DNA from 2 places in the Marivita sp. S0852 genome. Region 2 is predicted to be linked to the other one. Evidence: riboswitches for the same ligand, from Rfam matches in the RefSeq annotation. Region 2 holds a riboswitch; the other holds the start of a gene.

Region 1 (3,404 bases), on a different contig from region 2:
CAAAGAGCGGCTTGGCGAACGGACTTCTTCGGCAGCCTGACAGGTGCCCTCAATGCCAAGATAGTACCAAATCCCAAACTGAAACGCCGCGATAACGCCAATCCAGCCGTAGGGCAGCTCTGTTAACAAACCCTGGTGCTGAAGGATCGCACCCGGCTTCCAGGGCTGTACGCCGATGAACAGGATCAGGATCGAGACAAAGGCCGCAGCAGTGATCACGAAGTTCAGGCTCAGGGTCATGAACACGCCGCGATAGTTCAGCAGCGCAAGAAGCGAGATTATCAAAAGCACGAACGGACGCGGATCAAGCCCTTCATAGCCGGTTTGTTCGGCCAGAATGACCAAAAGGTCTCCGACCACAATCGCGTTTGCGGCTTCCAGCATGGTGTAGGCCATCACAAGGTACAGCCCGACATTGAAGGCCATCAGCGGACCCATGATATGTTTGGCCTGCGCGTATTGGCCACCAGCAGCGGCCACTGTCGATGTCACTTCCGAGTCGATCATCGCCACACAGGTGTACAAAAGGCCGATCACCCAGCACGCAATCAGCGCACCAAAGGCACCCCCTTTACCCACGGAAAAGTTCCAGCCCATGAATTCGCCGACCAGAACGATACCGACCCCAAGAGCCCAGATATGGACCGGGCCAAGGACCCGAAGCAGGCCGACGCGTTCTTCGCCTGCGCTTGCGCTTGCGGCTGCGTTTGTTGCTTCAACGCTCATAGTTTGGTCCCTTCCTGTGCTTCAGGCACCTCGCCATGCTCAAGCAATTCATCAACACCCTCTTTCGAGGACAACAGAGTGTCTTCATCAAATTCGCGGTTCACCCGCGCTGCGTCCATCACCAGCCACAACAAGACACCGGCAGAGGCGGCCCAGGCCGCATATTCAATTAATACCCACATTTTCTATGTCTCCCGTCGCACTCAGCTGTCGAATTTTTCACGAATGACCTGGCGATATTCCTTCTCGGATACCTTCACCATGAAGATGAAATATCCGAAAATCACGATGCCGGTCACAATCAGCATGAAAGGATCAATGCTGTAATCGAACTTGGTCGAGATCAGTTCTGCGGCGGTTTCCGGCGTGTAGCCTAGCTTTTCCCACTGCGTCTGCATCACTTCATTCTGTTCGAGCGTTTCCCACGTCACCTCGTCTGGCACGTTGGTTGTCACGCCGGCACCGGTCAGGCCAAGGATCAGCGGAATGAAAAGGGCGACATAAACCAAAGCGAGAAGAAAGAGAGAATCAAAGATCTGCCCGGCACTGCTCTGGATTGGCGGTTCATATTTCTTGCTCATTGTCCGGTCACTTCCCTTTCATCTCGCGCATCTCATCAAGATGGCGAATGTCCAATCCGTAGATAAAATCTTTCTCGTTGGAGTATTGCCGGACCATCGCGACAATGGCGGCCGTGTTGAACAGCAACACAAGTCCGCCCGCAATAAGCAAAACAGTGCTAATTCCGTTGTCGCCCATATGCGGTCTGATGCTGCCGTACACGAAGATGATTATACACCAGAGTCCCACGACAAAGGCGCTGGCAAACACCACGTCACCTTTGAACATCCGGTCAATTCTGGCTCTCATACTGTCAGTCAATTTCTGTCCCTCCCAAGAATGAGCGGGCTTGAAAACGGCCCGCGTGAATTGAATTTTATGACGCGACGTTACATCGGTTTTCCTCAAGGTCAAAACTTTTTCCTCTTAGGGGCCTTGCAAGAAACACTGAAACGCCCGCGCTTTCGGGCGTTTCACCCGGCAAAATGCGACGTCGGACCTCTGTTTCGGATTTCGTGTCGCGCCCCCTTCGCACCGGTTTGACGCAACAGCGCAGTTGGGTTATTCATTCAGTTACCAGGGGCGCTGCAAAGCTGAGACGTACCCTTTGAACCTGAACCAGATAATGCTGGCGGAGGGAGGTCACAGTCACTGAATACCAGCGGACGCGTGCTTTTTTTCGCCTGACGAGAAAGAGACACCATGAGCCTGTCTGACCTACTGACCCCGTTGCGCGCCCAAAGCCCTTTGGTGCATTGCATCACAAATTATGTGGCGATGAACATATCGGCCAATGTCGTTCTGGCGGCGGGTGCATCACCTGCCATGCTTCACGCGGCCGAAGAGATTTCAGATTTCACACCCATCTGTAATGCGCTGATGATCAATCTTGGCACACTGTCTGCCCCTTGGGTCAGCAGCATGACCTCGGCAGCCGAAACAGCAAACGCACACAGCATCCCATGGGTGCTTGATCCGGTTGCGCATTTCGTCAGTGGCTATCGCAAAAGCGTTGCGCAGGATTTGCTGGCCTCGCGTCCAAGCATAATCCGGGGAAATGCCTCGGAAATTCTTGCACTTGCTGGTCAGGCCGGAGCCGGCAAGGGCGCGGACAGCGGCGACAGCGTCATGGCAGCCGAAGGTGCCGCGCATACCCTGGCCAAGACATTTGACAGCGTTGTTGCGGTTACCGGGCCGGTGGATTTGGTCACCGATGGCACACGGTCGGCGCATGTCACCGGCGGCTCTGACATCATGCCTTTGGTCACGGCGCTTGGATGTTCGCAATCCGCACTGATGGGAGCCTATGCAGCGGTTGGTTCGCCGTTCGATGCCGCGTTGGGCGCATTGGCGCATTTCAAGGTGGCAGGCAGCGCTGCAGCGGCCAAGGCGCAGGGCCCCGGCAGCTTTCAGATGCACTTCATCGACGCGTTAGCGGCAACACAGCCCGACGATTTGAACGCGGTGGTGAACGAATGACGTCCCTGCGCCGCAATCTCCGCCTCTATTTGGTAACCGATCCGCAGCTTTGCGGCTCTGTCGGCGTTGTTGAAACCGTCCGGCAGGCCGTTGCCGGTGGCGTGAGCATGGTGCAACTGCGCGACAAGACCGCCACGACAGCCGAGCGCGTGTCGCTGGCGCGTGCGCTTGGCGAGGTTCTATCCGGCAGTGGCGTGCCTTTGGTGATCAACGATGATGTCGAGGCTGCAATCCTTGCCGATATGGATGGTGCCCATATTGGCCAGGACGACATGACACCCGCACAGGCGCGGGCGCGGTTGGGGCCGGACAAGATATTGGGCCTGTCCTGCGAAACCGAACAGTCCGTCACGGCCGCGGACCCGTCCATTGTGGATTATCTTGGCCTTGGGCCGGTTTTTGGAACAGAAACCAAAACAGATCACAAAGCGCCAATCGGCTTTGACGGGCTGGCGCATCTGGTCGCTCTGTCATCAATGCCAAACGTCGCGATTGGCGGCTTGAAGGCACCTCATCAATCCAGGGTGCAACACAGCGGAGCAGATGGGCTGGCCGTTGTTTCGGCGATTTGCGGCCAACCCGACATCACCGCCGCCGCCCGCGCCTTTTCCACAAATGAGAGCTGATATGATACCGAA
Region 2 (3,404 bases):
TTCCACATGGCGCGGCGGCCCAGGCCAAGCGTTGCGGACAGCCGAAACTGTTCCGCCGGAACCGCAAGCCATGCTTGCAAAATCAGACGCGTCGCCAGGGGCAGATTGAAAAAGACATGGGCCAGAAGAACTCCGTGCAATCCGTAGATCTGCAGCTCTGGAACTCCCAACGGGGCCAGCACCCGGTTCAGCAAACCGGATTGTCCGAACACCGCCACCAATCCCAGCACCGCGACAATCACAGGCAGGATAAAAGGTGCCCCCAATAACGCCACCAGCATCCCACGCCCGGCAAACTGCCGTCGGGCCAGCGCCCGGGCCAATGGAATGGCGAAACCGACGCTCAGAACCGCCGACAGCGTGGCCTGCACAAGGGTGAACCTCAGAGCCTGCCAATCGGCGGCCCGAAAGCCTGAAAAGGCTTCTGCGCGCAGACCGACTGCTAGGACCGGGCCAATCACCAGCCCGGCCACAGTCAGTGCGGCGACTATTGAGACAAGGCGCGCCGCCATTCCTCAACCGCTTCATCCCGCAGCGCAGCGGCCTCATCCTCCGAATAAAACAGCACCTTTTCCGGCAGGGTCAATTCCTTGAACCCGTCAGGCCATTGCGCCCGGTCAAGTCTCGCCGGGAACGACCAATTGCCGGTCGCGATCATCGTCTGAAACTCTTCTGACAATTGAAATTCAAGGAATTGATCCGCAAGCTCCGGCACATCGCTGCCTGCAAGCTTGGCCGACACTTCGACCATGAAATAATGTCCTTCGGGAAAAATCGCCGCCTTCTTGGTGCGATCGTCTTCGGCAATAATATGATAGGCGGGTGAGGTGGTATAGCTCAGCACCATGTCGGCCTCACCATCGGTGAACAGGCCATAGCTTTCGGACCAGCCTTTGGTCACCGTCAGCACCTTGGGTGCCAGCTTTTGCCACGCCGCTTCCGCCTGATCGCCGTAAATCGACTTGACCCATAGCACCAAAGCGAGCCCCGAAACCGACGACCGTGGGTCCTGAATGACGATCCTAAGATCATCGGGCGCGTTCAGCAGGGCATCAAAGCTGTCCGGGACCGCTGAAATCCGCTCTTCATTATAAACAAAGGCGGTGTGCCCATAATTGAACGGCAAAAACAGCTCATCGGTCCAGTCGATCGGCAAGGTCAGGGACGACACATCCTGCCCATGCGGCGCAAACAGCCCGGTTTCGCGGGCGCGTTTGGTGACGTCAGTGTTCAGACCAAAGACGATATCCGCATCGGTCTGTTCGCCTTCAAGCAGAATACGCGGCAACAGATCACCGGGCTTGAACTGCAGATCACAGGCGCACTGCGCCTCGAACATCTCTTCGATTCTGGGGCCAGGCCCCCATTCCGAGGTAATGTAATCCCCCGCATACACGGTCAGAACGGGTGTGTCCTGTGCCGCCACAAACGTGGTCGACGCAAGAAATCCCGCAGCAAAAACAAGGGCCGGCTTCATGGGCATCCTCCTATATTGCGGCGAGAGGGCAAGACAGGAGACTATCCGGACCTTCCCTCCGCCGGTGTTAACCGGTTCAGGTTCAACGGGTTCGCATATGCATCTCAGCCAGGATCGGCACCCCGAGGTGATCCAAGTCGTAGCCGTCAATGACCGCCGCTTCAAGCCCCTGCCGCCTGGAGTTTCTTTGGGCCGGAAATACCTCAGGGGGTTTGGGGGACTGGTCCCCCAACCTGTCGGATGAGCACAGCTCATTCGAAACATCTTGAGGCCAAACGCCCCCTGCCCTAGGACACAGGTCAGTCAAGGAGCCTGTGTATGAGCCTGAACAGTTTTGGACATCTTTTCCGTGTCACCACCTGGGGTGAAAGCCATGGGCCAGCCCTTGGCGCGACCGTAGACGGCTGCCCGCCGGGTGTGCCGATTGATGCCAGGATGATTCAGCACTGGCTGGACAAGCGCAAACCAGGACAGAACAAATACACCACGCAGCGGCGCGAGGCGGATGAGGTAAAAATCCTCTCCGGCGTGTTCGAGGGCCAGACAACCGGCACGCCGGTGCAGTTGATGATCGAAAATACCGATCAGCGGTCCAAGGATTACTCGGACATCATGGAGAAATTCCGCCCCGGCCATGCCGATATTACCTATTGGCAGAAATACGGCATTCGCGACTATCGCGGTGGCGGACGGTCCTCGGCGCGCGAAACGGCGGCGCGGGTGGCGGCGGGTGGCCTTGCGCGCGAGGCGATCAAGGCCCTGTTGCCCGAGGTGCAGATCACCGGCTACATGACCCAGATGGGGCCGCACGCAATTGATCGGGATCGGTTCGACTGGGACGAGATCGGCAACAATCCGTTCTGGGTGCCCGACGCGCAGGCGGCATCGGATTGGGCCACCTATCTGGATGGGCTACGCAAATCCGGCGAAAGCGTGGGGGCCATCATCGAAGTGGTGGCGCGCGGCGTACCCGCAGGTTTAGGCGCGCCGATCTATGGCAAGATCGACACCGATCTTGCGGCGGCCATGATGAGCATCAACGCCGTCAAAGGTGTCGAGATCGGCGAAGGCATGGCCTCAGCCACCTTGACCGGGACCGCCAATGCGGACGAGATTTTTACAGGGCCAGACGGGCCGGAATACAGTTCGAACCACGCAGGCGGTGTCCTTGGGGGGATCTCGACCGGCCAGGACATCGTGGTACGTTTTGCGGTAAAACCGACCTCTTCCATCCTGACCACCCGGCGCACCATCACCAAATCCGGTGAAGAGACCGAAATCATCACCAAAGGGCGCCATGACCCCTGCGTGGGCATCCGCGCCGTGCCTGTGGGCGAGGCGATGATGGCCTGCGTCATTCTTGACCATATGTTGCTGCACCGCGGTCAGATTGGTGAAAACCGGGGACCAATCGGGTAGGCGCTTTACGCCATAACTCTCTTGCTGGTGACACGCGCGGGAAACCCGCCCTAGTGCCGATGTAACCCCTGACGGGACAGTTGCACCGCCAGAATACCCATCGTGATGATCACCACACCTATGATGTCCGACAGGCCGAGCGTCTCAGACAGCACGACCGCCGCGATGGCGACGCCAAGAAACGGGTTGAGGAAATGGAATGTGGCGGCCTTGACGGCACCGATCCGGTTCACCAGCCAAAACCAGACCAGCGTTGCCGCCAGACCGGGCACCAGCGTCGTGTAGACAAAGGCCAGCACAAGTTTGGGCGACCATGTGACGGCAAAAGTCTCCATAAGCAGTGCTGCGGGCCAGAGAACGGCACTGCCCACCAGCATTTGCAGCCCGACCACCATAACAAAATTGCCACCAGAGCTTGCGTTCCGGAGCGCCATGGTCGCCACCGTCAGCGAAATCACACCGATGACGCACAGGCCAACCCCGAACAGGTCTGCACCGCTGCCCAATC

Evidence for each region. A riboswitch is a leader RNA that binds a small molecule or an ion and turns the genes downstream of it on or off. The one in region 2 is predicted to bind thiamine pyrophosphate.
Region 1: linked by a shared signal. The riboswitch ahead of thiM (hydroxyethylthiazole kinase) and the one ahead of ACG74X_RS12970 (thiamine ABC transporter substrate binding subunit) in region 2 are both predicted to bind thiamine pyrophosphate.

What each region holds. Positions count from the first base shown of each region.
Region 1 is NZ_JBIQWA010000001.1:195,553-198,956, forward strand. It holds gene ACG74X_RS00955 (APC family permease) at 1-726, opposite strand, end outside; gene ACG74X_RS00960 (hypothetical protein) at 723-908, opposite strand; gene ACG74X_RS00965 (hypothetical protein) at 930-1,307, opposite strand; gene ACG74X_RS00970 (hypothetical protein) at 1,315-1,608, opposite strand; TPP riboswitch at 1,856-1,944, shown strand; gene thiM (hydroxyethylthiazole kinase) at 1,990-2,766, shown strand; gene thiE (thiamine phosphate synthase) at 2,763-3,392, shown strand; gene thiD (bifunctional hydroxymethylpyrimidine kinase/phosphomethylpyrimidine kinase) at 3,394-3,404, shown strand, end outside.
Region 2 is NZ_JBIQWA010000005.1:246,594-249,997, forward strand. It holds gene ACG74X_RS12965 (thiamine/thiamine pyrophosphate ABC transporter permease ThiP) at 1-512, opposite strand, end outside; gene ACG74X_RS12970 (thiamine ABC transporter substrate binding subunit) at 488-1,477, opposite strand; TPP riboswitch at 1,514-1,612, opposite strand; gene aroC (chorismate synthase) at 1,796-2,896, shown strand; gene ACG74X_RS12980 (DMT family transporter) at 2,947-3,404, opposite strand, start outside.